Regions from separate parts of the Lysinibacillus sp. NPDC097287 genome, predicted to be linked through region 1. Evidence: predicted binding sites of a transcription regulator. Region 1 holds the regulator's gene; the other holds the start of a gene.

Region 1 (15,611 bases):
CTACATTTCCAACCCAAGCCACAAATGACAGTGAAAATGTCATGTAAACAAGTTGCCCTTTTAAATATCCCTTACTATAAACAAATACAATATACAATAGCAGCGCTAGTAGTAGACAGAAGACAACGATTGAAGGGAGATTTTTCTCTTTAGGGATTGTATGTTGCGCTGCACTTTTCAACTCCAAAAATTCTAAAGATTGTCCTGTTACAATCATTACTAAGAAAGCGACAATCGCAAAGGTCACTGGAATTGTTAATACTGTCACTACAGAAAATCGTTTTCTCTTCGGCGCATGTGTCGTTTGTAATTTTCTACGAACTTGCTTTGAAAATTCTAGATTTGGTTCTTTACCTGAACGATTTTTTAATGCATCGAATAGTTGTCGTTCCTGGTCTTCCATCAGTCATCCCTCCCCACTTTTTTTCGAAGCCTGGCCATCGCTCGGTGAAAATCCACACGTACTTTCACTTCTGAAATACCGAGTATTGCAGCTGTTTCTTGAATTGAATAATCCTTTAACATACGGCAAATAATGATTGTACGATCGTGTGATTTCAATGTCATTAAAGCATCCTGCACTTCTTGCCAATCTTCATTTTTCACTAATATGTCTTGAGGTTCTTTAACTTCTTTTATCATAGGTTGATGACTAATTTTTTCTGTTAATAACCTTCTAATTTTGTGTTTCCTATGTATATCTACAGCTGTATTTCTAGCAATCGATAATATCCACGTTTTTACTTTACTTCTATCCTTTAAACGATCGAACTGCTTGAGTACTTTCAGAAATGTTTCCTGAGTAATATCTTCCGCTTCTTGTTTGTTATTCGTGTAATAAAGTGCAAAATGATACACATCTCGGTGATAAGCATCATATACTTGTTCAATTTGTAATTTCCCCTCTCGCAAACCTTCACCCCACTTTCACAATTCACTAATAAGTCGTTCGAATGAATACTTTGTTACACTAAAAAAAAATTGCCTTTTATAAAGATCGTCATAGGAGAAATGAAAGATCACCAGCAAAGAGACACAACAGAAATTAAGATTTCTTAGAAATGGCTACTGGCCTCCTGTGCGAAATATACAATTGGGAAGTTTATGAAGGTCTTAAAATATTGCATTTCATCGATTATATGACGGATTTTATAGGTGATGAAAATTAAGAAAGAAGAAGTTACTCGGAAACTCTCAGAATTTCAAGATTATCTAAGTCCCCCAATATCTTTACTGACATTATCTGATGGTTTGCCTGGATAAGCATCCAATTGATTCGCTTGATTAATAAGGGTACAAAGACTATTCACGAGAGATTAAAGACCTTTAAAAGCTAAGATCAAAATAGTAAATATTACTTGTTATTCTTAATAAACGCATTTAGTTATTGTTATCTATTATTTCATACTATATAAATAGAATAGTGTTGATGTGAAGAATATATACAGGGTTAGCAAACCTCACAGAAGAAACTCCAACACTAGAAGGCTTCTACTACACTTGCAAGACGCCCTCAATTTTTCATTTGTTCAACATATAATAACTATTTTACAGGAGGTATTAGTCATATGAAATTACATATTTTCAACAAAAAACCATTGTCTGTCGTTTTTGGAGCATTGTTAATGTTAGTACTTTCGCTTGCTTTTTCAAGTACTGCTGCTGCTCATGGCTACGTAAGTAAACCAGAGAGTCGCGGCTTATTATGCAAAACAGGTGCTAACATCGATTGTGGCGGTGTCCAATATGAACCACAAAGTTTGGAAGCCCCAGGGAACTTCCCAATCGGGGGTCCGGCTGATGGACAAATCGCAGGTGCGAATACATTTCCAAAGCTTGACGAACAATCAAAATACCGGTGGACAAAAGTACCCATGAAAAGCGGTGCAAATACTTTCGAATGGACACTTACCGCAGCACATGCAACAGCTAAGTGGGATTACTACATTACAAAACAAGATTGGAATCCAGATCAACCATTAAAGCGAGCTGATCTTGAACTTTTCTGTTCGATTAATGACGGGGGCAAAAAACCACCATTCAACGTAAAGCATAACTGTAATGTACCAGAACGTTCAGGTTATCAAGTCATTCTTGCGGTTTGGAGTATCGCTGATACACCAAATGCATTCTACAATGTAATCGATGCAAACTTTGATGGGACAACTCTCCCTCCTACAGATCCAGGTCCAGTCAAACCTGATCCTAATCCCGATACTTGGAGTAGTACTCAAGTTTATGTAGGTGGTAATGAAGTTACATATAATGGTTCTTTATATAAAGCTAAATGGTGGACACAAGGTGAAAACCCTGACAACTCAGCTGTTTGGGAGCTTGTTAAAGGTAACGGAAGCGTAACACCGGATCCCTCGGCGAATGAATGGAGTACTAGCAAAGTCTACTTAGGTGGAGACAAAGTGGAGTACAACGGTAATCATTACCAAGCAAAGTGGTGGACACAAGGCGAAAAACCAGGTAATTCAATCGTATGGGAACTTGTGAAAGATAACGGTAGCGGGGCACCAAATTCCTCGTTGAATGAATGGAATATAAGCAAAGTCTACTTAGGTGGAGACAACGGAAAGTACACAAATGTTCTTTACTAGACTAACTAATGGACACGAGGAAATAATCCCGTCTCAAGTCGTGAGTGGTCGATTGTAAAATAAAGATTTGAATGAAGAAATAAGCTGTATCCTATCGAATAGACCCTAATAAGTCTACCCGGTGGGGTACAGCTTACTTTATAGAGAGAATCCTGATTCATAGCTCCTAACATTTGATATATCTGTTCATCTGTAAATACATCAATCCAACCTCACTGCATAATCGGAGATTAATCAACCCGTAAGCTTAATAATCTTCAAGTTCTAAATCATTAAATAATGAAGTACCCCTTAGTTGGAAAAGAATAAACATTCGGCAGTTAGGTGACGCTTACTATAATCAAGACTTCATCTTTGCTAAAACAGAGAGACATCCCGGATATCCTATCGTCATTAAAATGGTACAACTAAGGATGGCTAGACTTCTTTCAATCGCAAAATTAAACCCTGACTTAACACCTCACTATATACAAGTCCTTTTGTTATGCTTCCTCAATCACTCCTGTAGCTTAACACATGACTTTGTAGCTCCCATCAAGCAATCTGTGTCAATGAATTTAGTTATGAATGGTTCGAGGAGTGTCAAGAAAGGATCTATTAAACATAAAAAAAAGAAAAGATGACTTTTATAGTCACCTTTTCACTTGTATGTAGCAATTTAGTTATTGAATATTTGTTCGTAACGGTGGAAGAATGCCACTGTGTGCGCTCTTGCTAGAGAATCATTTGGTTTAAACTCTGCATTTGTTTTAGTAGTTGTTAAACCATTATCACGAAGGAATTTAATAGCTTCAGACTGAGATACAGTCTTACCATAATGCATTGAAGCTAAGATACGAGCGAAGTTACCCCGTGTGATATCCTTACCTGCAATAGCTTGTTTGGATGCTGTGTTTGCACCTAGAACTGGTAAAGAGTATTTTGTAGCCAGTTGGTAGTTTACGTCTCCATACCATGAAGTATTAGCTACCGTTGAAGCTAGTTCTGATGGTTTGAAGTATCGTAATAGGATCGATAACATTTGGTTTTCCGTTAAGTTAGTGTACGGTTTAAGTAAGTTTTCATACTTACCTGTCGATGGGTTTTTCACGTTTTGGTATCCACTTATAATACCCTTGCTTACTGCCCACTGAAAATCCTGCGCCCAGTATTGATTTGCATTGTAATCAGCAAACTTTGTTACATCAATGTTTCCCGTTGTTGGCGGTGTTACTGGAGGTGTTGGCGTTGGTGTTGAAGCTGAGTAGTTTAAATAACTTGATGCTACATACCCCTCTGTCCCGTCACTTCTTTTCACAGGATACCAAACAAAATGGTTTTTCTTCGTTGATACTTCTTCATATTCAAAAGGACCCGTAATGGTAACAATTTCGCCTTCACGTAAAGTACCCATAGAAGGGCTATCCGTAGTAGGTCTTGTCCTAACTGTTACATTAGTTGTTGCACTAACTTTTTGATTTGTTTCAAATAAATGCTTTGATTTTTTTAATGGTAAATCAAAATCATAGTTCATCGCTGAAAATTTTATATTTTCCCTGCTATTAGAGTCATATTGAAAATGTTCGCGTGAAAAAGGCAGCTCTGTTAAGTCTATTAACCCCATTTCATCGATAATCCGGAGAATTCTTTCTTGATAGGCATTTGCATTTCTTTCATCAGTAGCTTGGATTATTGGGCTATTTACTGGCTTAGTACCGTTATAAGCCATGATAGCGAAGTACCAATGTTCCAATACATCTCTTTCCCCACCGTTGATGCTAGGCAAATCCTTCCGCTTAAACATTTTATCTAGAGTCTCTACACCAGCTTGAATATTATAGACAATATCGCTTTTTAGTCTATCTGGATTATAGCCAGCTTGATTTGTAATTTGCATAACGCCAATTCCATTATCAGCTGTCACAATCGCTTCACCATTCGTATCGAAATGACGCCAATTTCCACTTTCACCTTCCGCTATTGCCTTCACAATTTCAGGAGGAACATCATAACTCAGTGCAGTTTCGGTTAACAAACAGTTCATTGTGGAATAATCAGGGTTTTTTTTCGATGCCGAATCATACTCACATGTATTTGCAATATTATTAGCTAATACATCTTTATCTATATTTATAGATAGAGAGAGAGCACCCACGGCAATAACACTAATCAACGGTTTCAATATCTTTTTCATATGTGATTATTACACTTCCTTTCCTATTTTCTAAAGTTAAAAGATTCAGATTTATGTTATCATAAACCCAATATTTGAGATAGGGGTAATATTCAATGTTTCTTTCATTTAACAGGATTGAGTGATAAATGAAAGCTCTTACATATATTGTTTAATTTTGATTCGGTGAAAAGGTTGTAAATAATGATTGTTGGATTTTTACCTTTTTGTGAAATAGGTAAGCTTCCTAAAATCCATTGAAACAAGCCCATGCCAAATCTATCAACTCTCGCAGGCTCGGTAAACGCTTCTAGAAGCTAGCTACGATTGTTGTTGTGAGATAACTCAAAGTTGAAACAATTGTGCTTTGACACACTTCTTATTACAACCAAGAGCTTATGTTTGCTTTGTCGCTTCTTATATTCATTAATCTTATTCATATAGAAAAATCACACCAACTTAATGATATGCTTTTATAATTCTTCGAATCAATTTAGTAACTACTAAAATAATGACACCGATATCATTACTACTCCATACATAAGCAAATTTTAATAACATAAAAAAACCACCTCTCATCAAATGTTAGAAATGATGAGAAGTGGTAGTTGCTTTGTATTTAAATTGTGAGTAACACTACTTCATAAAAAGAAGTGTTGAAACGTGCATATCAATGCTCTCTAATGGCGAAATCATCAACCTTCAAAAGCTGTGTAAACCCTTGCTACGAAAGGCCTACATCATGCCGCCCATGCCACCCATATCAGGCATACCCATTCCTGCGCCTGCTGGTTCTGGAATATCTGCTACAACCGCTTCAGTTGTCAAGAATAGAGCTGCTACAGATGCTGCGTTTTGTAGAGCAGAGCGAGTTACTTTCGCTGGGTCTACTACACCCGCTTCAATCATGTTTACCCACTCACCTGTTGCTGCGTTGAAGCCTACACCGATTTCTTCGCGTTTTAGACGGTCTACGATGATTGAACCTTCAAGACCAGCGTTGTTAGCAATTTGGCGAACTGGTTCTTCAAGTGCACGAAGAACGATTTTTAGACCTGTTGCTACATCGCCTTCTTCTTTTTCTGCTACTGCAGAAACTGCACCATATACGTTTAGAAGCGCAGTACCACCGCCTGATACGATACCTTCTTCAACTGCTGCACGTGTTGAGTTTAGAGCATCTTCAATGCGTAGTTTGCGTTCTTTTAATTCTGTTTCAGTTGCAGCACCAACTTTGATAACTGCTACACCGCCAGCAAGTTTTGCAAGGCGTTCTTGTAATTTTTCTTTATCGAATTCAGAAGTTGTTTCTGCAAGTTGCGCACGGATTTGACCTACGCGACCTTCGATTGCATCAGCACCGCCAACACCTTCAACGATTGTTGTGTTGTCTTTAGTAACAACTACTTTCGCTGCACGGCCTAGTGAAGTAATGTCAGCAGATTTTAGGTCTAAACCTAATTCTTCTGTAATTACTTGTCCACCAGTAAGAATTGCGATATCTTCAAGCATTGCTTTACGACGGTCACCGAAACCTGGAGCTTTAACTGCTACAGCGTTGAAAGTACCACGAAGTTTGTTCACTACAAGTGTAGCAAGTGCTTCACCTTCAACATCTTCAGCGATCATTAATAGTGGACGACCTTGTTGTACCACTTGCTCAAGTAAAGGAAGTACTTCTTGGATGTTTGTGATTTTTTTATCTGTAATTAAAATGAATGGGTTTTCAAGTACCGCTTCCATTTTATCTGTATCTGTTACCATGTAGTGAGAAGCGTAGCCACGGTCGAATTGCATACCTTCAACTACATCAAGCTCAGTTGTGAAGCCTTTTGACTCTTCAATAGTGATAACGCCGTCGTTACCAACGCGTTCCATAGCTTCTGCAATTAATTGGCCAACTTCTTCGTCAGCTGCTGAAATTGCCGCTACTTGCGCGATTTCCTCTTTGTTGCTTACAGGACGTGAAATGGCATTTAGTTCTGTAAGAGCTGCTGCAACCGCTTTATCGATACCTTTACGGATTCCTACTGGGTTTGCGCCAGCTGTTACGTTTTTAAGACCTTCACGGATGATTGCTTGTGCTAGAACTGTTGCAGTAGTTGTACCGTCACCAGCGATTTCGTTTGTTTTAGAAGCTACTTCTGCTACTAATTTTGCACCCATGTTTTCATATGGATCTTCAAGCTCGATTTCTTTTGCGATTGTCACACCATCATTAGTGATAAGTGGAGAACCGAATTTTTTTTCTAGAACGACGTTACGACCTTTAGGCCCTAATGTCACTTTCACTGTGTTTGCTAATTTATCTACACCTTGAAGCATTAATGCACGAGCTTCTTCTGAGAATTTAATATCTTTTGCCATATTGAATTACCCTCCTGAAATGGAATATTCGTTAAGCCTGTTTAATATATAAATATTATTGAATAATCGCAAGAACGTCACTTTCACGTAAGATTAAGTATTCATTGCCTTCGTATTTAACTTCTGTGCCTGAGTATTTAGAAAAAATAATGCGGTCGTCAACTTTAACGTCAAGCTCTACACGTTGTCCGTTTTCTAATATACGACCTGTTCCAACTGCTACTACTTTACCTTCTTGTGGCTTCTCTTTCGCAGAGTCTGGTAGTACAATGCCGAATGCAGATTTTTCTTCTACCTCGATTAGTTCGATTACGATACGATCTCCTAGTGGTCTTAACAAGTGAAACAACCTCCTATTAATTAAATATTTCTTTTAAATTTATTAGCACTCTAGTATACCGAGTGCTAATACTCTTATTATGATAATAAATCACTTCTTCTTTTGCAAGTGAGAACCTCGAAAAATTTTGTTTTCTTTCCATATTCCTCTACAATAGAAAATAAGCTTAAGTAAGGAAAGGATTTTGCAGGTGAATATTTCTCAAAAAGCAATTAAGTATAAAAAAACAGCACTATACGTTCTACTTATTTACATCGTAATGCAGCTATCTAGTATACCTCTTATAAAACCATTTCACCGTGTGGTCATGAGCACAACTGGGCTTCCACACGAACAGGCTGCACCTATCACACAGGGCTGGTATATCGCGATTAGCTTTGCGATTGCGCTAATTCTTAGTTTAATTTTAACGTCCCGTGACAAAGCCTTCTGGAATGTCTATCCTGGTGAAAAAGCTTCTGTCCCACTTACAATCGTATGGGGCGTCGTCGGCTTCTTCCTTGTATTCTTTGGGCAAATGATTGGGGCAGCTATTGAAATGATGGTATTTGGTATTGAAGGAGGTTCACAAAATACCGCCGATATCGTTTCGATTGCTAAAGGTGCACCTATTGCCATTCTAGCTATCGTAGTATTCGGTCCTATCTTAGAAGAGTTTGTTTTCCGTCGTGTCATTTTTGGATCGCTTGTCCAGACAACAAATTTCTGGGTTGCAGCTATTGTGAGTGCTATCTTCTTTGCACTAATTCACTTTGACTTCACACACATATTACTATATACAATTTGTGGTTTAATATTCGCTTTTTTATATCACCAAACGAAGCGAATCTGGACGTCAATCATCGCGCACATCATGCTAAATGGTTTTGTGACTCTCGTACAATTCTATGCAGAACCTTTGCAAAAGTTTCTTGAAGAAGCACAAAAACTGCAATAAATTTCTAGTAAAGCCACTCCCGGTATCTTTATCGGGGTGGCTTTTCTTTGAAATTTTCATGTTCCTTTATTAATACTGATTTTTTCATGTCTTATTGGGTCATTCTTCGTGATAACGGATCATTTCTCACTTTATCGGTTTATTCCCTCAGCCAACAATAGTATACCCTCCCTAAATACAAAAAAACCCGCTACATATTAAATGCAACGAGTTATCCTTATTACTTATTATTTAATTCTTCAATTTGTTTGCGCTGTTGTTCAAGTGCTTCTTCCACCAAACGTTCTTGTTCAGCCACCTGTTCTTCTTTCAAACGCATTTCTTCAGATTTCAGATACTTTCGATAGCCTATTTTCGCAATCCAAACACTAAATTCATAGAGTACAAACATTGGCACAGTTACAATTAAATGACTCATTAAATCTGGCGGTGTGATCATCGCTGCTAACACGAAAAGACCAAAGTAAGCGTATTTTCTATACTTCACCATTATCTGAGGATTTAATATACCCAAACGTGCAAAGAATAATAGAATAATTGGCAACTGAAATATAAAACCAAATGGCAATGTTATTTGAAATAAAAATGTAAAATACTCATTAATCCCAATTGTTAACTGCACACCTAGTCGCGCAGATAAATCAATCATGAAGTTTAATACATAAGGAAATAGTAAAAAATAAGAAAAAGAAATACCAGCTATAAATAAGATAAATGCAAAAGGAATATAGCTTAATGTTACTTTACGCTCCTTTTCATATAGCCCTGGTGAAATGAATGCCCATAGCTGATACAAAATTAGTGGAGATATTAGTAACAAAGCAATATAAAAAATCATTTGGAAATAAATTTTTATAGAATCTGTGATTTTGAATGCGTTTAATGAAAAACTTTGCGCAGTATCACTACTTTGTAGGAAGTGAATAAGTGGCTCTGCCAAAAAAAACGCGCCTGCAATCGCAATAACAAAGAAAACGACTACGAAGTAAAGTCGTTTCCTTAATTCTTCTATATGTTCAATGACAGTTTGGTTGTTTGAATTCATGTTATAGAGACATCCTTCAATTACTTATCATCGTTTTTTACATCGATGACTTTCTTTTTATCATCATCATCGTCGTCAGCTAAACCTTTAGTAGCGTTTTTAAACTCACGAAGTGTAGAACCCATTGCTTTACCTAGCTCCGGTAACTTCTTAGGCCCAAAAATTAAAATAGCTACAATACCGATGATGATTAGGCTCATAGGACCAATACCCATTACAGCCACCTCCTCTTTATATTCATTATTTTAACTTAAATACTATCATTTGGCTAACTAATTATATGTGAAAGTTTTTCATCTAGTTGTCAGTTCATATCAAAAAAGATAACACAGTTATTTAACAAAATTTCCAATATGCTATGTAATCCGCCTAATCTTCTTGATTACGAATTAAGTAAATTAACGCCTGCAATTCTACCGACAAATCAATTGTTAATAGCTGCATCGAATCCGGTACTGTAATACGCTCAGGTGTGAAATTCAAAATGCCCTTTGCTTTCATCGCTGCAAGTCTATCTGCCGTCTTTTGCGCTGAACGAGATGACACCGTTAAAATAGCAAGCTCTGCCCCATACTCTGCATACTTTTCCTCTAATAAATCCGGATGATATACAGGAATATTGCTGATCATCTTGCCTTCTTTTGGTGCTTTAGAGTCAAATGCAACAACGATATGTGTATTGTGGTTTTTTTGAAAATTGTATTTTAGTAAAGCATTTCCTAAGTTCCCGACACCGATTAAAGCAACTTTTGTCGTTTCATGCTGATCAAGTGTCTGACTGAAAAATGTCAGTAAATGCTGTACATCATAACCGTAACCTTTTTTGCCAAGCGCACCAAAGTAAGAAAAATCTCTTCGAATTGTTGCAGAATCAATTTTCATCGCTTCACTCAATTCTTTCGACGAAATACGTTCCTTGCCTTCTTGTGCGAAGTTTTGAATAAATCGATAGTAAAGAGGAAGTCTTTTTGTTGTGGCTTGTGGAATTTTCACTTCTTGTTTCAAACTTGCTCCTCCTCAAAAAACATCAAATTCGCCTTGGCGTTTTTTAGTCCCCCCATTTTGAATCACAAAATTGGTGACATACGCCGCTAGCTAAAGGGAAATCGTTTCAATCTTACATGACAGCTTGGAATAAGTAAAGCACTGACATTGCAAGCAAATCTATCATCCAGTACACTAATAAAGAATTGAGGTGTCACGAATGATTGTATTACAAGTCAATCAACTATATAAATCCTTCATTGCAGATGAAATTTTAAGTGGAGTAAAATTAGAAGTTCAACACCGTGATCGCGTGGCATTAGTAGGACGCAACGGTGCTGGCAAGTCCACTTTACTAAAAATCATCGCCGGTCAAATGTCGTATGATTCTGGCGATATTATCATTCCAAAGGGTGTACGAATTGGTTATTTGGAACAGCATGCTGGGCTAAATTCGACATTAACGATTTGGGACGAAATGATGACAATTTTCGAACCACTACGTGCTCAGGAAAAATTACTACGATCATTAGAGAAACAAATGGCAGATCCGGCTGTTTACGAGAATTCCGACCTATATGCGAAAGTAATGTCTGAATACGATCAACTGCAGCATGATTTTAAAGATGCGGGTGGTTATCAATACGAATCAGATACACGCTCGGTCCTTCACGGTATGCAGTTCTTCCCTGAGGATTATGAAAAGGCGATTAGCTCACTTTCCGGTGGTCAACGTACACGTCTTGCGCTAGCGAAGCTTCTATTAAGTAAGCCGGATTTACTCATTCTCGATGAACCGACTAACCACTTAGATATCGAAACTCTATCGTGGTTAGAAACTTATTTAAAGAGCTATGAAGGTGCGATTTTAATCGTTTCCCATGACCGCTACTTCTTAGATCAAGTCGTATCGATTGTCTATGAGGTGTCTCGTCACCGCGTTACAAAATACACAGGCAACTATAGCGCCTATTTAGATGAAAAGGCGAAAAACTATGAACGCGATCTGAAAATGTTTGAGCGCCAGCAAGATGAAAAATCCAAACTTGAGGAATTCGTTCAAAAAAATATCGCCCGTGCTTCCACAACAAAGATGGCGCAAAGTCGTCGTAAAATGCTCGAACGTACGGAATGGATGGACTCTCCTGCCGGCGATGAAAAGTCAGCAAGTTTTGGCTTCTCAATTGATCGTCAAAGCGGCAATGATGTGCTTTCTATTGATGATTTAGCTGTAGGCTACGGGGACAAGCAAATTTCAACTGGCATTACACTTCGCACATTCCGAGAAGATCGTATTGCGCTCGTTGGTCCCAACGGAGTCGGTAAATCGACACTACTGAAAACAATAGTGAAAGACTTACCTGCACTTGCTGGGGAAATTCGCTATGGTACTAACGTTCAAATTGGCTACTATGACCAGGAACAAGCAAAACTCTCTAGCAATAAAAGCGTCTTAAAAGAATTATGGGATGAATGGCCATTAATGAATGAAAAAGATATTCGCACCACACTTGGCCGTTTCCTATTTAGTGGTGAAGATGTGGATAAAGCGGTGAATTCGTTATCTGGCGGTGAGAAAGCACGTCTTGCACTTGCGAAGTTAATGATGCAAAAAGCAAACTTCCTTGTTCTCGATGAGCCAACCAACCATTTAGACTTAGATAGCAAGGAAGTGCTAGAAAACGCACTTATTGATTATCCGGGTACACTGTTATTCGTATCACATGACCGTTACTTCATTAACCGAATTGCAACAAAAGTCATTGAACTATCCGGCAATGGTTCGTTTGAGTATTTAGGGGATTATGATTATTACCTAGAGAAAAAACAAGAGCTTTTTGAAATTGCGCAAATGAAAGCAGCAGCTCAACCGCAAACACAAACAGCAACGTCTGAAAAAACGTCTACTTCTAAAATCGATAAAGAAGCGAAAAAGCGCGAACGCCAAATTCGTCGTTCCATTGAAGAATTAGAAATTAACATGCACGCTGCAGATGTGGAAATTGCGCGTTTAGAAGAAGAACTTTGCGCCCCTGAGATTTTTACAGACCATGAAAAAATCTCACAATTGCAGGGTGAATTAGACGCTGTAAAAGAGAAGCATGAACTACTGGAAATAGAGTGGCTGGAACTTAACGAAGAACTTGAAAATATTATTGTATAAAACTCTGTAAAACCATGTGCCTTGTCGCATGGTTTTTCCTTTACTTCTACTATTCTTTCGTATATATTGGTCAAGTGCTATTTTTCGACAAAAAATGCCCACAACTTTATACACACTACGAAGCTAGTAATACCAACATATCAACAGACTTTTCCACACTGTCCACAATTCTAAAATCTTTATACCCCCATTTATTGTGTAAAACTCACCACAATATATAGAATAATCACAACTTATCAACAACTTATCCACAGTTTGTGCATAAGTACGAATGTTCGCTGTTTTATTTTTCAAATTTTTCAGTGTTAGCTGTGGATAATTTTTCTGAAAAATATGTCACTTATTATTCTTTTGTGTAAAACATCTATTTTCATAATTTTCATTCTATTTTATCTGATTTTATTTTTGTACAAAAATAAAAGGCATGACCCTTAAAAGAGTCATACCTTTTATCATACCCAAGACTTCAGTTCCATCCCTGGTCGTCCATTCATCATTAAATCGCCACGAACACCCGCTTCAAACATAGGTGTCGCTGCTGCTCCAATCATTGCAGCATTATCTGTACATAATTTTAGTGGGGGCACGTAGAACGGAATGCCCTCTTCCATAAATGCTGCCTCTAGGGAAGTACGGAGACCTTTATTAGCTGCCACACCGCCTGCTGCGATAACTTGTTTAACATTATATTCGCGAGCTGCGCGTAGTGTTTTAGCTGTTAATACTTCGACAACACTATTTTGGAAGCCTTTTGCCACAACTATTGGTGAAATCTCTTCCCCACGCTGATCCATATTATGCTTGTAATTAATGACTGCTGATTTTAAGCCACTAAAGCTAAAATCATAGGAATCTTCCTCAAGCCATACACGGGGAAATGCAACAGCCTCACCGCTTTCATGTGCTAGCTGATCAATTCGTGGACCGCCTGGATACGGTAAACCTAATACCCGTGCCACTTTGTCGTAAGCTTCACCAGCTGCATCATCTCGTGTTTCACCAATAACTTCAAACGAGCCATGTTCCTTCATATAAACAAGCTCAGTATGTCCACCCGACACCACTAGTGCTAATAATGGAAACTCCATCGGCTGCACAAGAGCATTAGCATAAATATGACCTGCAATATGATGTACGCCCAAAATTGGTAAGTTATTCGCAAAAGCAAAAGCCTTAGCCGCATTAATGCCGATTAACAGTGCCCCAACAAGCCCTGGCCCTTCTGTTACAGCCACAGCATCTAAATCCTGTGGTGTCATGTTAGCCTGTGCTAACGCCTCTTCAATCACGACTGTAATTTGCTCAACATGATGGCGAGACGCAATTTCTGGTACAACACCACCAAATCGTTTATGGCTCTCGATTTGTGAAGCCACCACGTTTGAAACAATTTCCGATCCATTACGAATAATCGCCGCTGCGGTTTCATCACAACTCGATTCAATTGCTAAAATAATTCTATTTTCCATTATAAATTCACCCACATGACAAGGGCATCCTCCCCGTTATCTGTATAATAGCCTTTACGTACGCCACCGTCTTGGAAAGCAAGCTTTCTGTAAAGGTTTTGTGCCACACTATTGGTTACACGCACCTCTAAGCTCATAACGTCCATAGCATGTTCTCGTGCAATACGCATTGCCTCACGCATTAATCCTTCGCCTATACCACGTCCACGTGCCGCCTCTGTTACTGCAACATTCGTAATTTGCGCAGCATCAATGACCATCCACATGCCACAAAAACCAATTATACTATCATCCTCATCTACTGCTATCAAATAATATGCATATTGATTTTCATGCATTTCATGGTAGAAAGAATCGAGTGTCCACGGCGTAGGAAATGTCGCAAGTTCAATGTTGTACACAGCTTCAACATCGTCGGACGTCATTTTACGATACGTTACCTTATTGCTCATGCGCCTTCTCCTTTTGCTCTTGCAACCAGTTCGCCTCAGCCTCTGCAATGCGCTTATATTGAGGCACAAAATGATGTGTCGTTTCGATACTAGGTAACTCACCCTCACTTGCTAAACGAATCACTTCGCTTGCGCGTGGTAAATCAAAACTATATGGCGCACGGTATGCAAGGTCGCCAAGCTCTGCTACGATTTTACCCCAAAACACATCGACATCTGCGCCAACGAATAATACGGGCTCTGCTAACTCCTGTAAACGCTGTAACAAGCCATCAATATGATCATGATAATCTTCCATTACAGTTTCAAGTGTTGTCCCTCGATAAACTGCTGTATATATATTGCTACGACGTGCATCAAACAAAGGACAAATCAGACCGTTATAAAGTGACACATTTGCTGCTAACGTCTTTAAGCTCGATACACCAACCAGCGGTTTCTTCAACGTCCAAGCAAGTGTTTTTGCAAGCGTTGCACCAATACGTACACCTGTATATGAACCTGGTCCTTCTGAGATGGCAATTGCATCTATATCTACTGGTTTTAACCCGGCTGTTGCAAGTATTGCTTCAATTGCTGGCATTGCTCCTGCTGAATGCGTTAATTTTATATTTTGTATAACCTCTGCTACTACTTTACCATCCTTTACAATTGCGACAGAAAGCGGTGCATTCGCTGTTTCAATCCCTAACCAAATCATTTCATTAGCTCCTCACATAATGCCTCATATCGCTTTCCTCGAGGCGTTAACACAAATCGACGTTCATTTTCACCAATTCGGTATATTTCAATGCCTAATCGTTCCTGTGGTAAATCCTGTTCTACTAAATGTGCCCATTCTACAACTGATACTGCATCTCCATAAAACAGCTCGTCCCATCCAAGATCCTCATCACTATCTGCCAATCGGTATACGTCTAAGTGATTAAAAGGTAATCGGCCCTCGTATTGCTTAACAATCGTAAATGTCGGGCTATTTACTGTTCTGTTGACACCCAGCCCTTTTGCCAAAGCTTTCGTAAACGTTGTCTTTCCTGCCCCTAAGTCGCCCTCTAGGGTAATTGTGTCCTGAGCTTCTAGTAAATCTGCCAGTGC
Region 2 (15,611 bases), on a different contig from region 1:
TTTATCGAAAACAAATAAAGCTATACTTGTGATCCCAATGGATAATCCCATGTAAACAATCGCACCAATATAGCGTGATGCAATAATTTCCTTACGTGTATAGGGTAAAGAATTTAACAAAATATTCGTCTCTGCTTTTTCATCGTACGTATATGTGTTAAAGGGGATAAAGATACTGGCAACTAGAAAAATTAAAGCTGGATGTGAGTCCGAAATGATAAAGACTGCAATAAAAGGGATAAAAATTAATATTTGTCTTTTCTGTAGTATGAGATCACGTCTGATTAAATTAAACATAGCTTTTTCTTCCTTTCATGTAGTACATGATTTCTTCCAAAGATGCTCTTTCAATGACCACCGAATCCCCGAATATATTGTTCACGGCTTTAATATTATCCGTTAATGCCTCAAAACCAGTTGGTGCAGGATGAACATGGACAAAGGCTTTTTCCGTATCTCGATCTAGCAAATCCATGCCGCCTTTCACGAGCGCATATTTTTCAGCGACATCATGAATGGACTGGTTAAATACTAATTCCCCGTTCTGTAAAAACGCGATATAATCTGCGATACGATCTAAATCTGTTGTAATATGCGTTGAGAAGAAAATCGTACGACTACCATCAAGCATTAATTCTTGTAAAAGATCTAGCAGCTCCCGTCTGAAAATCGGGTCTAAGCCTGCTGTTGGTTCGTCCATAATGATCAGTTCTGCATGATGGGATAGGGCGATCGCCAATGATGCCTTCATTTGCATCCCCTTGGAGAACGTTTTGATCGCTTTATTAAGGGGTAATCCGAATCGTTCTACATATTGATAAAACAAGGCATCGTCCCAGTTTTTATAAGCAGGCCCAACAATGCGCTTTATATCTTTTAAGTTCAGCCCTTCAAAAAACACATTGCCATCGTAGACAAACCCAATGCGCTCCTTAATCTCCTTCTCATGCGCCCTGTAGTCCAACCCGAAAACCTTGACGTCCCCAGCATCCGGCTTTAATAAATTCATAATCATTTTGATTGTCGTCGACTTACCAGCACCATTTGCGCCGATGAAGCCCGTCACAAAGCCTTGTTTCACTTGTAAATTCATATTTTTAACGGCAAAACCTTTTAAATTTTTCGTGATACCTGTCAATTCAACTACATTTTCCATTCATGTCACTCCTCATGTAAAATCTTCAGTAATTGCTGTAGTTCATCCAGTGATAGACCAATTTCTTTACTGTTCATGATGACCGCACTCAACTGCTCCTCAATGGCCTTCAGCTTGCGCTCTCGCATGACTTCTAAATTTTGTTCTGCGACAAAAGAACCTTTGCCGACAATGGAATAAATAAAACCAGCCTTCTCCAATTCCTCATAAGCGCGCTTTGTCGTGATGACACTCACATGTAAATCCTTTGCGAGTTGACGCATGGAAGGTAAAGCGGCTCCATCTTTCAGATCTCCTGATAAAATTGACGATTTAATTTGATGCGTAATTTGTTCATAAATCGGCTCCTTCGAACTATTGGCAAGAATTATTTGCATGTTAATCCCTCTTCTTTGTTTTTACTCAACTTCTTTTACTCATTTGAGATACACCATATACAACGGCGACAATTCCGAATAATACAAGAATTAGTATATTTGTTAGTAGATCGCTAATTTTTGGTATTGAGTCCTCAAACACCTTTAAAAGAACCAATATCACTACGACAAAAATAACCCCCATAATCGAGACTTTTTTCATGATTTCTTTCCTCCCTCAATCCCTCTTCTCTTACCAACTTGAGATCAACCATATGAAGACGAAAAATAATACAAAAAATATAAAATTTGTTAGTAGACAGCTGATTCTTGGCATTGAGTCCTGAAACACCTTTATAAGAACTACTAGTACTACGACAAAAATAAAGCCTATAATCGAGACTTGTATCATTATTTCTTTCCTCCCCCAATCCATGCTTCACGCATTCCACTAATCATGTGAGATGATGATCTATTGATTGAAAACGATATACAAGTATCCCCCTAAGTTCTAATATTGTATATATACTATATTCACATTATACGCACTTTTAAAACATCATGCAACCTTTTTTGTTTGAAAATGGAAAATTTAGTTGTAGTGTCATTTACTTCGCGGGTATAATACGTGCTTGCGCGGGTAAAGTCATCTGTTCCGCGGGTAAGTTCGGACTCGCCCTTGAAAGCTTAGCTTAGCGCAATACGAAGCCATAAAAGGATGGCAACTCATCGGGAAACTTTTCCGTTCTGCTCACATCGAAATCGAGAAAAATCAGTAGATCGCGGCTGATCTCGACGAACATTGTTTGTAGGCAATGACGTCTCACTTTGTGGCCGTTCTCTAAGAATCTATAAAATTTTGACCCACTGGCAAGTGCATATGCCAGTAGTCATTAAAGAACTCATTTTGGCACTCTAAAGTGCGTTCTTCAATTAGCTTTATCCATATTCTTTGTTTTTCGTTTAATACCACGAACTTGTTTTTCTCGCTTCCTATTTTTCCTTATTACTAACTTGGATGTTCCATTACTTTCATAACAAAATGACAATCATCACCACAAAAAAGCCTCTGTAAGTGGGATCCACATACAGAGGCTTTTATTGTCTTATGAAAGTCATAATACATCTTTGCTAAATAAGTTGTGCCAATGGCATCTACCGTACAGCATTTATTTTTAAGAGACTAAATTCTCTAGGGATATAGTATTTATTATAAACCAATGGATAGTCCTCATGGATAAACACACTCTCAAGTAATAAATCACAGTCTTCTCCACCAACAACCTCATATTTCTGTACCGAAGAAATAGCTAAAGTTGAATGCTTGATTTCGATGGATGCTCTATTGGCAAGCTCATAAATTCGAGTTTCAAGCATCTCTAATAATTGATCATTCTCTTGGAGATTTAAATTCAATTCAGTAACTGCTTCAATTGCCATAAAAGTAAAGGAGTATCCTACAACTTCCCCTTCCCATTTATACCACCGCTCAAACGCGACCACTGCTGCAGCCTTCCTACCTAATACTTGCTGTGTATACTCACTTTCCAAATCAATTCTAAAACTCATCTCAACATCATCAATTTGTTTTGAATGAGATTTATACATGGGGTTTCCTATTTTCTCTAGACCGATTTTCGGCGCTTTTGTAGGGATTCTTGTTATGTAATTTCCTTTGCCATGGACCCTTTTCACCAATCCATCATCTTGTAAAAGTGAAAGCGCTTGTCTTAAAGTCATTCTACTGACCCCACACATTTTAGCTAACTCTGGTTCCGAAGGCAATTTGCTATCACCCGAAAATGTACCATTCATTATCAGCTTATATAATTGATCATATACAGTATTATATAATGGTTTTTTTCTATTTTGCTCCTTAGCGATTTTGTATTCCATCTTCTCACACACCTATATTATTTTCAAATTATGGACCATCAACTAGTTATATCCTCGCTATGTATTATAACATTTTTTAAGCATTCTAAATCTTCATATTCCTCTAATATATAGAAAAAAATGTGTCACAGTGTTAGCTGTGACACATTCAATTACAAGATCTTACTTAATTTTCTTTCGCAATTTTCCCTAATAGCACCCAGTACAGTCCAAGGGCAACAACTGCTATAACTGAAAGGGCAATTAAAACAGTTGAAGTTTCTAAATTATCTTGCATTGCTGCAGTGTAAGCAATACCGATAGAACCGGATACATTGATTGTTAAGTTGTAGAAACCAATTGCTGTTCCTGATTTTTCTTTAGGAATCGTGCTAAGACAAGTATCAAGTAAAGGTGCATACATTAACGCGAATGAACCTGAGAATACAATCATAGAAAGTACATAGATAACAACAGTGCTTTCAGTAAATAATCCTGGAATGAATAGCGCAACCGCGATACCACATAATGCCATCAGTGTTGCTTGTTTACTGTTTAAGAATTTACCAATTTTACCAGAAAGGGAACCAACAATAACTGATGCCACATAACCTGGAATTAGTAACAGTGAAATCATATCTAGTTTCAAGTCATAAATTCCCTCTAAAATGAATGGGAACACGAAAATATAACCTAATTGTACTGAGTAAATAACAAATACAATTGGTAGCGTGCGAATGAAATGCTGGTTTTTGAAGAAAGTCGCATCAATTAAAGCTTTTGAGCTCTTATTGATGTAAGTTAAAAATAGACCTAATGCTATTGCAAAACCGATTAGGTATAGCCAGTTAAAGTTTGAAATATATAGCATAACTGTTGTAGCGATTGCTGCGATTAAGAATAATCCAATTACGTCAACATTAGCCTTTCTAGACTCTTCTTTAGGTAATAACTTCAAGATGAATGGAAGGATAAAGATTGCAATTAAAGCAATTAAGAATAAAGTTGTCCAGTGTAAGTAAGTAGAAATAAATCCACCTGTTAATGAACCAACCAACATTGACATTGCATAACTAGCTGTACTTAATCCTAAGAACTTCTTTTGTTCCTCTTTAGGTAAGTGTTTCGTTACGTAAATAACATACAATGTTTCAGCAGATGCTAAACCAGCTGTTTGAATAATACGTCCAAAAAGAATCATTGCAAAATTATCTCTAAACAGATAGCCAATTATCGATCCGACAACGATGAAAATAACACCTGCACTCAACAGCGTACGGATATTAATTGAGTCTGCTAACGAAGCGTAAACTACTGCCCCAATACCAATTACAAGACCCGCCAATGTTGCTTGCCAACTAACCGTAGTTGCTGAAATTCCAAGGTCTTTTGCGATGTCTACAGATACTAATTTAAACGAGTTATCAATAATTAAAGCGAATAGAAAGAAAAACAAAATAACAGGAACTGCTTTTTTTGCATTGAAGCTTTGTGTTTCATTTTTATTTATTGCTTCCATTTTTAAGATCTCCTTCTCGTAATAGTTAATATTTTTTCCGATTGGTTTTAGACATTAAAATAGTCTGAGGGGGTGAGGGAAATTAAACAACTTCCTTTTCCCCACAGACTTTATAGGTTGATATAGCTTATTTACTCAGCAAGTTCTAAAGCGATTTCCATCATTTTAGTAAATGCTGTTTGTCTTTCTAATTGAGTTGTTTTCTCATGTTTGAAGATGTGGTCACTGATTGTTAAGATACAAAGTGCATTTACACCTGCTTGTGCAGCATTCATGTAAAGTGCTGCAGATTCCATTTCTGCGCATAAAACGCCCATTTTGCTCCATCTTTCCATTGCTGTTGAATCAGCGTTGTAGAAAACGTCACTAGCAAGAACATTACCAATACGAACTGGATAACCTTTTTCATCTGCAACTTTTTTAGCTTTTTCTAATAATTCATATGATGCAGTGATTGAATAATGTCCAGGTAGGTTGTATTGGTGTGCGTAGTTTGCATCTGTTGATGAACCCATTGCAAACACAATGTCATATAAATTCAGATCGTCTTGAATTGAACCCGCAGACCCGATACGAATTAAGTTTTTAACCCCAAACACATTGATTAATTCCCAAGAGTAGATACCCATACTTGCAGTACCCATACCTGTACCCATTACTGAGATTTTTTTACCTTTAAAAGTACCTGTATAACCAAGCATGCCACGCACTTCATTGAACTGCACTACATCTTCTAAAAAGTTTTCTGCGATGAATTTAGCGCGTAGTGGATCCCCTGGTAATAGGATTGTTTCTGCAATTTCTACTCCATTAGGCTTAATGTGTGGTGTTTCTTTGTGATTTGTGCTCATCGTATAAGTCTCCTTCTAAATAAGTTTAATTAAAATAGGTTCTACATTAAGGTGCTCTATTTCCTCAGAATTATGAATGCGTTTTCTATTACAAGGAAAAAAGTAGACAACTAATTGTTTGACCGGTCAACTTGTATATTAAGTTGTCTAATTGATATGTATATAAAATACCACAGGTACATTTCACTTTTCAAACCTATTTTCGAGTTTTCCACATGAAATTGAAAACCCTTTCACATTTTCGTCAAAATATTTTCTCGAAAAAACCTATTTTTTCTATATATAGGTTCTTTACCATAATATAGGGTTGATTTCCGGTCCGGCTATGCGCTTTCCGGGGGGCATCCAGCCGGAACGAAGATCAACATGCATTCTAAAATCTATATGTACTGTCATCCTCAAATGCTGGTGATGAACCAATAAAAGTAAAAAACATTCACAATGAAATTTCCATTAGTGAATGCTTACTATTTTTTATACCTTTAAAGCACCTGATTGGTTTTATTGATTATCTTTCCGATATAACTCCCGACTTTTATAGCCCGCACTTAAAATTGCTTTCATTTCCTCACGGCGTTTTTCTTTAGTAGCTTCTTGTTTTGCACTATAGACATAACGAGCCCAGTCTTTTTGGTAGCCCGGCGTTAAGGATTGATAAAACGCGAGTAAATCTGATGTATCTTGTAGATCATTTTCAATTTCAGGAATCAATGCAATGTAATCGTCTACACATTGGCTGGCTTTGGTCGATACCTTATTCTTACTTTTTGAGTCTTCCTTTAGTCCAACTACTGTGAAAGTATCATCTAATCCAACCATCCGGGCAAATTTGATGTTACTTGTACCAACGTAACCGGCTTCGTCTGCACCTAACCCTTCCAATAGATCATCACGATGAATAAAAGTTGGGTATACTTTATTCCCCTTTTTAGGATACGCTAAAAAGATATAGCCATTTTTATTTAGATAATTATTGACGATCACGTCGTTAACGACACCTTTTAATGAATCCATATCTAAGACAAACGCAAATATAAGATCGTAAGTACTATCTGTTAGCTCCGTGTCATAATCTTTCAACTCAGCTAAATAATTCGCGCCTGCTGGTAAATGTAATACTGCCACCTTCTCGAATTTCTTTAAGTTTAATTTTTCAACTATTGTTTTCGTCATCATTTTCAATCCTATCTGGTTATTCTTCTAATAGTAAATAATCTAATGCGTTCAGTAGAAAATATCCTTTCCTCTTCTTTTTAACTTCCCTCATCTCTTCAATATAATAAGAAGAAACTCTAAAAATCCCCTTAAAATGCATTACATCTCTTCATTCATGTCATTCCTTTACTATTAGCTTGGCTAAAGTTAAGTAAAATATGTTGCTCTTTTTCATTTCAGACTAGTGTTTAAGTGTAGCTTTAAGCTAATAATAAAACTTTTGAACACTTTTTAACAATATCCGAAAAAAATTCAAATTTATTTTGACAAATTCCAAAATAGGTTTGAAAAACTAAATAAACCTGTGCTATTTTATAGCCATACAATTAGACAACACAAAATACAAGTTGACCGGTCAAAACATAAGTTGTCTATTTTTTCCTTGAAAAGTGAACATTTTCATAATGCCAAGGAAATAGAACACCTTAATCTAGAACCTTTTTTATTTAACCTATTCAAGTAGAAGAAAGTACAAATGATAAAAAAAAGCACACGTTTAGCCAATAGATGATGTGTAATTCAAAGCAGTGCTTGGCATGTTAGGATATAAAACTCCTTCTTAATGAGCGTATATTCCTAATAATCAGTGCCAAACTATGTTAGTCATTTCTGAAATTCCTTTTATGGATTATAAAAATTGAACTGGAGGCATGTAAGATGAGTTTAACAGGTGGAAATAAAGTTGTATTAGTTGGTGCAGGAGCAGTTGGGTCTAGTTACGCTTACTCTTTAATTAACCAAGGGATTTGTGAAGAATTAGTACTTGTCGATATTAACCAAGCAAAAACAAAAGCAGATGCAATGGACTTAAATCATGGTCTTGTATATGCGCCAATTCCTCAAAAAATTACTTATGGTGATTATAGTGATTGTAAAGATGCTGCTATCGTTGTTATTTGTGCAGGTGCAGCACAAAAACCAGGTGAAACTCGACTTGATCTTGTAGGCAAAAACCTTAAAATTTTCAAATCAATTGTAGATAGCATTATGGCTTCTGGCTTCAACGGTATTTTCTTAGTTGCTTCTAACCCAGTAGATATTTTAGCTCATGCAACTTGGAAATTCTCTGGCCTACCAAAAGAAAGAGTAATCGGTTCAGGTACAATTTTAGACTCTGCACGATTCCGTTACCTACTAGGCGAAGAATTTGGTGTAGCACCAACAAGTGTTCATGCTTATATCATTGGTGAACATGGTGATTCAGAACTTCCTGTTTGGAGCAGCGCGAACATTTCAGGTAAACGTATTGCATCTGAGTTATCAGAAGAGCGTAAAAATGAAATCTTCGTCCAAGTTCGTGATGCAGCTTATGAAATTATTGAGTCAAAAGGTGCCACTTATTACGGTATCGCAATGGGTCTTGCACGAATCACGAAAGCCATCTTACGAAATGAAGAAGTTGTTTTACCTGTTGGTTCATTATTAGAAGGAGAATATGGTCACAATGATGTGTATGTTGGTGTTCCTACAATCATTAATCGTTCAGGAAGAAAGAGCATCGTAGAGCTTCCACTAAGTGATGAAGAAAAAGCTAAGCTAGATCATTCCGTTAAAACATTGAAAGAAATTCAATCTCCATTTTGGCAGTAATATCAAAATGGAGTAGGGACATCTAACAAAGGAGCTATACATCATGTTAGTAGAAACTTACGATCCATTCAATAATTTACTACTCTCCTCACTAGTCGCAGCTGTTCCAATTATTTTATTTCTTTTATGTTTGACAATCTTTAAAATGAAGGGAATTTATGCAGCTTTATTGAATTTAGTGATTACATTCTTTATCGCTATGTTAGTGTTTAAATTACCGATGGGCGAATCAGTTGGTAGTGTCATTCAAGGTTCCATTCAGGGGATCTGGCCGATTGGTTATATCATTGTTATGGCCGTGTGGTTATATAAAATCTCAGTTGATTCAGGGAAATTCGATATCTTACGTGCGAGTATTGCCGGTATTTCTCAGGACCAACGCCTCCAACTACTTCTTATAGGATTCTGTTTTAACGCCTTCTTAGAAGGAGCTGCTGGCTTCGGTGTACCAATCGCGATTTGCGCGGTGTTATTAGTTTCTTTAGGATTCAAACCACTGCAAGCTGCGATGCTATGTCTAATTGCAAACGGTGCTTCTGGAGCGTTCGGTGCCATTGGTATTCCAGTAGCCATTACGGGAACATTGAATTTAGAAGGCGGCGTAACGGCAATGGATGTTTCTGCAATGACAGCATTAACGTTACCGATCATTAACTTTACAATTCCTTTCTTACTTGTCTTCTTAATTGATGGGATTAAAGGGATTAAGGAAACTTTACCAGCGATTCTTGTTGTATCTGGTACTTATACGGTTACGCAAGCCATTATTACCGTATTTATGGGCCCAGAATTAGCTGATATTATTCCGCCTTTACTAGCGATGGGATTATTAGCGGTTTTCTTAAAAAAATGGAAGCCGAAGAATATCTTCTTGCTTAACGGTAAAGAAGTTAAAATTGAAAAACATTCAACGAGTGACGTCATAAAATCTTGGTCACCGTTCTATTTGTTAAGTATCTTTATCTTCATTTGGAGTTTACCGCCATTTAAGGCATTATTCGCAGAAGGTGGCGCGCTAGCCTTTACTAAATTAACGTTTAGCATTCCAGGTTCATCATTAAGTTCAAGCATTGATTTAGTAAGTGCAACAGGTACAGCCATTTTGCTGGCAGGTATCACAACGATTTTAACAACAGAATCCATTAATTTCAGTCATGGTTTTAAACTTTTAGGACGAACTATTAAAGAATTTTGGATTCCAATTGTGATGATTTGTGCGATTCTCGGTATTGCTAAGCTCATGACATATGCAGGATTAACAAGTGCATTAGGTGAGGCTGTAGCAACTACAGGAGCAATCTTCCCATTATTATCACCAATACTCGGATGGATTGGCGTATTTATGACTGGATCCGTCGTAAATAACAATACATTGTTTGCCCCTATTCAGGCTACAGCCGGTAGCATTATAGGTGTCGATTCAGCTTTATTAGTATCTGCAAATACAGCAGGTGGTGTAATGGCTAAGCTAATTTCCCCACAATCGATAGCCATTGCCACTGCTGCCGTTGGAGAAACTGGTAAAGAAGCCGAGTTAACAAAAATGACGTTAAAATACAGTATTGCATTACTTGCATTTGTTTGTATTTGGACATTTATTTTATCCATGATTTTTTAAAATCTGCGGAAGCTTAGTACCCCCCTTAGACTAAAGTTTCCACAGATCCTCCCTTCTCGCTTATGTGAGAGTACTGAAAAAGACCAATTATTTTTGCGAGGTATTCGACGATTGAATTGTCGAGTACCTTGCTTTTTTTATTTCAAATAGAACCTACTTTTATTTCCAAATTGTTATAATGCTTATATCTATATTGGTTTGGTCACAACCTGTAAATGAGTAATCAGTTCTTTCTTCGCCTCTTTAACATCTATGGATCTGCAGGTTGCTGTATTTATACTACCAGACCCATATGTATCAGTTGTTGATTTTATCACTTCACCATTGTATTCAATCTCGTGTAACATTCAGTATCCTTCTGTTGAATATGTGATAATTCTAATTTTATCTTTAAAGCCTTATTTCATTGGTAAATCTAAAGCGGACATTAACACTTTAAAAGAAAAAGAATAAAAAAGATCAAAGAAATAGGGCACTTTTTGTTCAAAATTGAACCTTAAGTGCCCTATTTTACATGGTCATGATAGATATATAAGGTTTTCATTGCCCTCAAAAGAATACAAAAACTTGTTCAATGTCATCTTTTTTCTCTGCCTTTATTAACGCGCTAGCAAACGAGCTGGATTCTCTACCGTTATATTTTGAATGTCTACCTCAGGAGTCCCTATATTTCTTAGAGCCGGTACGACGAAATTTAATATACGACTATATCCGTCTCCACCATAACGACGAGTCAACATCTTAGTAAAAACATCACAACCAATCACGAGTTGTTTGGAATACCCTTCTTTTATCAAAGCTACCAAACCAGCAAGTCTTTCGTAATCTGTTTGGTTTAATAGACCAATCGGCTCAAGGTTCCAATTATGACCAAAAGTGTCGAAGCTGAGCGTAAATCCAAGATCAAGCAGTTCTTTCGCGTACTCCATATCAAGTCGACGTGAGTCAGGATCTAACAAATAATTGTTCAATTGATAAGACTCAGGGTAGTTGAAAGTTAATTTATCCATATGAGCAAACACTACCCGTTGAGGATCCGCTCCCTCTTCAATCAACATTTTCGCCATTCTCCGCCCATCGTCTTTAGTCATTTGAAGGCCTTGATGTAGAGTAGCAGCAAGGCCTGTATTCACGGAAGTTCGAGCAATCGCTCTCACCATTTTCTCTGATCTAGAACTCAATGAATTGGGAGCAAATTTAAGATGACCAGCCCTGACACTCGTTCCTTCAATACCTTGTTCAACTTCATTTTTCATATAATTACTGAAATCATCCACTGACATTTCAAGATATTTTGCTGGCCAAGAATCTTCCGCATATAATCCAGTTGATGCCACAATATGCACACCTGTTTTCTCGGAGATTCTTCTAAGCCCTTCAACATCCCCTCGAATACCAGGTATGCTGAGTTCAAGGATGGCCGAACCGCCAGCTATGTTAAAGTCCTTAACTTCTGCATTCATCAGTTCCTCATCTAATAAGCTTGTGTTGTCTTTAGATATACTAAAAAAACCATGATTAAGAAAACTCAAATTTTCGATTTTAACTGGTTCATCCGGTTTAGCGGGAAAAAAAATTTTGTCAATTGTAGGAACTGTTTCTTCAGCCACTTTGGCATAAAAACCTACATCAGCAAGGATATGTTCATGCATAGATGTAAAACCCAATTGGTTAGGAGCTATAGGACCTAACACAGTCATTATCTCTTTCGTCATAATGATTTCCTCCCACAGTTTTTAAATTAGTTTTATCTTTCACATAGGCCGTCGTTCTTTTTTAATAGAAGACCACAAATAAGGCCACAGTATCTCCTTACTGATTCTTAAGGAGATACGCTAGCTGTAATGCGATAATTTATCAGATTGAATACTACATAAGTCATTCTCTAATCACGACATTCAAGTGCATAATGTTTAGGAGCCCCATAGCAATTCTCTCGAAATTTCCATTCTAGCTAGAATTCATAGGTTGCCTCCATATTTACTAGAAGTTCAATATTCCGAAAATTAGGAATATCTTGAATTTAATATACGATTATTTTATACTCAAGTAAATTCGATTTTTCTGAAGTATCATTTAAATATAATTAAAGGAAGTGTTACTATGAATATCGAACAATTGATCCATATTGTGGAGGTTTCGAAGACGAGATCTATTACTAGCGCTGCTCAAAACTTGCATATATCTATTTCTGCAATCAGCCAATCTATTTCTAATCTAGAAAAAGAATTTGGAATAAAAATATTTGAACGCTCAAGAAAAGGTACAATACCTACAAATAAAGGAAGAAAAATCATTAAAAATTCAAATGATATTTTGATACAACTACAAAAATTAAAAGAGGAAGCTCAAATAGATGCCTCCTTGATCCATGGGAAATTAAAAATAGCTACAATTCCTGGTTTTATGAAATACCTGATCAAGTCCATGATTTCATTTAATGCCGCCTACCCTAATGTAAGTTTTGAAATTATTGAAACTGGAACGCCAGATATAATTGAAAAAATCCAACAAAATAAAATAGACATGGGTTTTGTCGCTGTGTACGGGGATATATTAAAAAAAGGAACAGATTTGTCTTTTGAAGTTTGGTTAGAAGGAAAAATAAAAGTATATGTAAGCAAAAATTCTCCGTTAGCGTTCCAAGACACAATAAGTCCTCTGGAACTGCTGAATCAAACCGCTGTATATTATAATGGAGATCAAGGTTTCATCGATGATTTCTTCAAAAACTATGGACCATTGAATATTTTATTTAGTTCAAATAATACAGAAGAGCTCATCAAAGCCGGAGTTGAAGGTACGGCTTTAGGTTTTGCTTCAGATTTCACAATGTTAAATGACCCTCATTATATAAATGGTGACCTTGTCGCAATCGAACTAGTCGATCATCATTCAACAAAGTCATCCTCTGGCTGGATTTACTCAAATACGAAACACATTTCTAATGCTGCCAACATATTTTTAGAGTACATTAAAATAGAATTTCCAAAGCACCAGAATTGCTTAGATTCTATTTAGCAATTACTTCATATCAATGGTAAGAATATCTTAATGTCTTATCCCTTGACGGAGAAACAATAAATTTGTTACTAGCGTTGCTAAAGGATGTTCTATTGTATTATTCTTTGGTTTAATAAACTTCATTAAAATAAACTCAATTATTTCAGCAATCAACTTAACATAAAAATCAGTAACCATTTTAGCAGAGATTTCAAACTATCGTCAACGTGCTAATTTATACACTTTTAAATCATAACCCTTTATTTATAAATACAAAAGGTCCAAATCATTTGAGATTTGGACCTAAAATTACTACTATAATTTGATTTTTTACTCCGAACCCGTTAGCCTAAGCGAATGCGTTTTTTATCATTTCGATAAATCGATCTTTTTATTTAATAAGAAAATCGTCAACCCACCAACAGTCATCGACAACAGCTCACCAATTCCAACCGTAAACCAAGTCGCCCAAAACGGAAGATCGTATAGGATGGTTAATTGCCCTGCAACTGTGAACATTGAAAAAGCAAAAATCAATGCGGTCACAACCATTTTCATAATATCATTTGTAATATTTTTCGTTACACGTCGACATAGTAGTAATACAAGAAATGTCGCAATTCCACCGATTGGTACATCTAGTATCCAAGTTGGTGACAAGAAATTTGCGAGTACTACGCCAAGCGTCACTGCCACTACATACCGCTTGTGGTACAATACCAAATAGTTGAACATCTCCGATAATCGTAGTTGTACAGCGCCAAAACTAATAACTGACAATAAGACAGTTACCGCCACATACAAAGCTGCAACAAGCGCAGTCTTTGTAAGTTCACTTACAGAAGTGCGTGATGAATCTTTAAAAACAGACGTATCCAATTTTCATTCTCCTTTGTAAAATAGCGCGATCGCTATTTTAGTAATAACTACGACCAAAGGAAGAGAGCATTTCGCCCTAACAGAAGTGCCGTAGTGCAAGCCAAATTTTGCTTACTTGCGCATTGTAACAGAAAAAACCATAGTTTAACAGGTTTATTTTGTAAGCCAACCACCATCTATCGGTATGATAGCTCCGTGCATATAGTCAGCTGCTTGACTCGCCAAATAAAGTGTTAAACTTGCCACTTCACTTGGTTGCGCCCAACGGCCAGCTGGTGTTTCTTTTGCTACCCATTTTGCGATTTCACCATCTCCTTCAAAATCGGCCTTATTCATCGGTGTCTGAATAGCGCCAGGTGCAATCGCATTAGCACGAATCCCTTCACTGCAATAATCTAAATCTAACTGCTTGGTATAACCAACGATGGCATGCTTTGATGCGGTATACGCTGCACCACCGCCACCGGCCACGAGTCCTGCAATAGACGCCATATTAACAATTACACCCGTTTTCCGTTTTAACATATGAGGTAAAATCGTATTCGTCACAAAATATGTACCCTTAACGTTCGTATTCATGATTCGATCCCAAAGCGCCTCATCTGTATCGAGCGTTTTTGCAAAGCCATCTAACACACCTGCAGTATTAAGTAAAATATCCACATGTTTGAATGTCGCTACAGCTTCCTCAAATGCTCTCACTACATCCTCCTTATTACAAACACTCCCTACCCGATAAGCAAAGCGTTCATGATATTGTTTACGTAGCTGTAGTAGCCCCTGCTCATCCAAATCAAACGCAAATACATTTGCCCCATTCTCTAAAAAAGCAATGGCTTGCGCCTGACCAATACCAGAGGCAGCCCCCGTTACAAATACAGTCTTACCTGCATACTCTTCAAATTTCATAACATCTCTCCTCAAAACAAAAAGCCCATGATTGCTCATGAGCCTTTTCTATTAGTCTACAATTATCCAATCTTCTGCTAACAAGTCACAAACAGTTGGTGTGAACATTGTGTAGCCCTCACCACGTACATTAATTAAAAAATAAGGGTTTAAGTTCTCGCCATCATGTTCACTTTGTCCAACAAGCTTTACATATAACTCGGCACCGCCCCAACCATCACGAATTACTTTCTCGCCTGCTTTTAAACGTGGTAATATCTCTTCAAATGTCATCTATTTTCATCCTTTAGCTCTGTCATAGGTAGCATTCTTTATCGAAGAAAGTATACTGGATTTTTACAAAGTTTACAACTTACGATTAATTATTCTTTAATGGAATTTTCACAATAGCTGTTGTCTCTAAATCATTTGTCGAACCAATAGAGATTTCCCCATCATATTTAAGTACAATTTCTTTTACGATAAATAATCCTTGCCCTCTTATCTTACCTTGCTCCGGTTTCTTTGTTGAAAAACCTTGTTTAAATATTTGATCCTTCTCAACAATAGTTGAACCTGTATTCATAACCTTAAATTCATACTGGTTATCATCCGCAGTGCAACAAATCGTTATTTTACGTTCACCCTCTGGTAATTCTAT

The links. The regulator Rex, encoded in region 1, represses fermentation and respiration genes when NADH is low (regulators of the CRP and FNR family bind a similar motif). The targets are predictions, from matches to a motif close to TTGTGAAATATTTCACAA.
Region 2: a site for Rex is predicted at 7,360-7,377, ahead of ACIQ2D_RS00265 (L-lactate dehydrogenase). Genes of this name have one in related genera too.

Annotation. Positions count from the first base shown of each region.
Region 1 is NZ_JBIWCX010000019.1:58,334-73,944, forward strand. It holds gene ACIQ2D_RS19730 (hypothetical protein) at 1-403, opposite strand, end outside; gene ACIQ2D_RS19735 (RNA polymerase sigma factor) at 403-912, opposite strand; gene ACIQ2D_RS19740 (lytic polysaccharide monooxygenase) at 1,569-2,606, shown strand; gene ACIQ2D_RS19745 (SH3 domain-containing protein) at 3,265-4,779, opposite strand; gene groL (chaperonin GroEL) at 5,494-7,125, opposite strand; gene groES (co-chaperone GroES) at 7,181-7,465, opposite strand; gene ACIQ2D_RS19760 (CPBP family intramembrane glutamic endopeptidase) at 7,656-8,402, shown strand; gene tatC (twin-arginine translocase subunit TatC) at 8,623-9,447, opposite strand; gene ACIQ2D_RS19770 (twin-arginine translocase TatA/TatE family subunit) at 9,468-9,662, opposite strand; gene ACIQ2D_RS19775 (redox-sensing transcriptional repressor Rex) at 9,817-10,452, opposite strand; gene ACIQ2D_RS19780 (ABC transporter ATP-binding protein) at 10,652-12,595, shown strand; gene tsaD (tRNA (adenosine(37)-N6)-threonylcarbamoyltransferase complex transferase subunit TsaD) at 13,048-14,064, opposite strand; gene rimI (ribosomal protein S18-alanine N-acetyltransferase) at 14,064-14,516, opposite strand; gene tsaB (tRNA (adenosine(37)-N6)-threonylcarbamoyltransferase complex dimerization subunit type 1 TsaB) at 14,506-15,216, opposite strand; gene tsaE (tRNA (adenosine(37)-N6)-threonylcarbamoyltransferase complex ATPase subunit type 1 TsaE) at 15,213-15,611, opposite strand, start outside.
Region 2 is NZ_JBIWCX010000001.1:50,351-65,961, forward strand. It holds gene ACIQ2D_RS00225 (ABC-2 transporter permease) at 1-297, opposite strand, end outside; gene ACIQ2D_RS00230 (ABC transporter ATP-binding protein) at 290-1,156, opposite strand; gene ACIQ2D_RS00235 (GntR family transcriptional regulator) at 1,162-1,533, opposite strand; gene ACIQ2D_RS00240 (hypothetical protein) at 1,559-1,735, opposite strand; gene ACIQ2D_RS00245 (GntR family transcriptional regulator) at 2,668-3,408, opposite strand; gene ACIQ2D_RS00250 (MFS transporter) at 3,575-4,906, opposite strand; gene deoD (purine-nucleoside phosphorylase) at 5,038-5,757, opposite strand; gene ACIQ2D_RS00260 (YdeI/OmpD-associated family protein) at 6,259-6,933, opposite strand; gene ACIQ2D_RS00265 (L-lactate dehydrogenase) at 7,630-8,562, shown strand; gene ACIQ2D_RS00270 (L-lactate permease) at 8,606-10,180, shown strand; gene ACIQ2D_RS00275 (hypothetical protein) at 10,369-10,527, opposite strand; gene ACIQ2D_RS00280 (phosphotriesterase family protein) at 10,780-11,895, opposite strand; gene ACIQ2D_RS00285 (LysR family transcriptional regulator) at 12,284-13,201, shown strand; gene ACIQ2D_RS00290 (QueT transporter family protein) at 13,553-14,062, opposite strand; gene ACIQ2D_RS00295 (3-oxoacyl-ACP reductase) at 14,216-14,971, opposite strand; gene ACIQ2D_RS00300 (DUF2829 domain-containing protein) at 15,023-15,244, opposite strand; gene ACIQ2D_RS00305 (Spo0B domain-containing protein) at 15,330-15,611, opposite strand, start outside.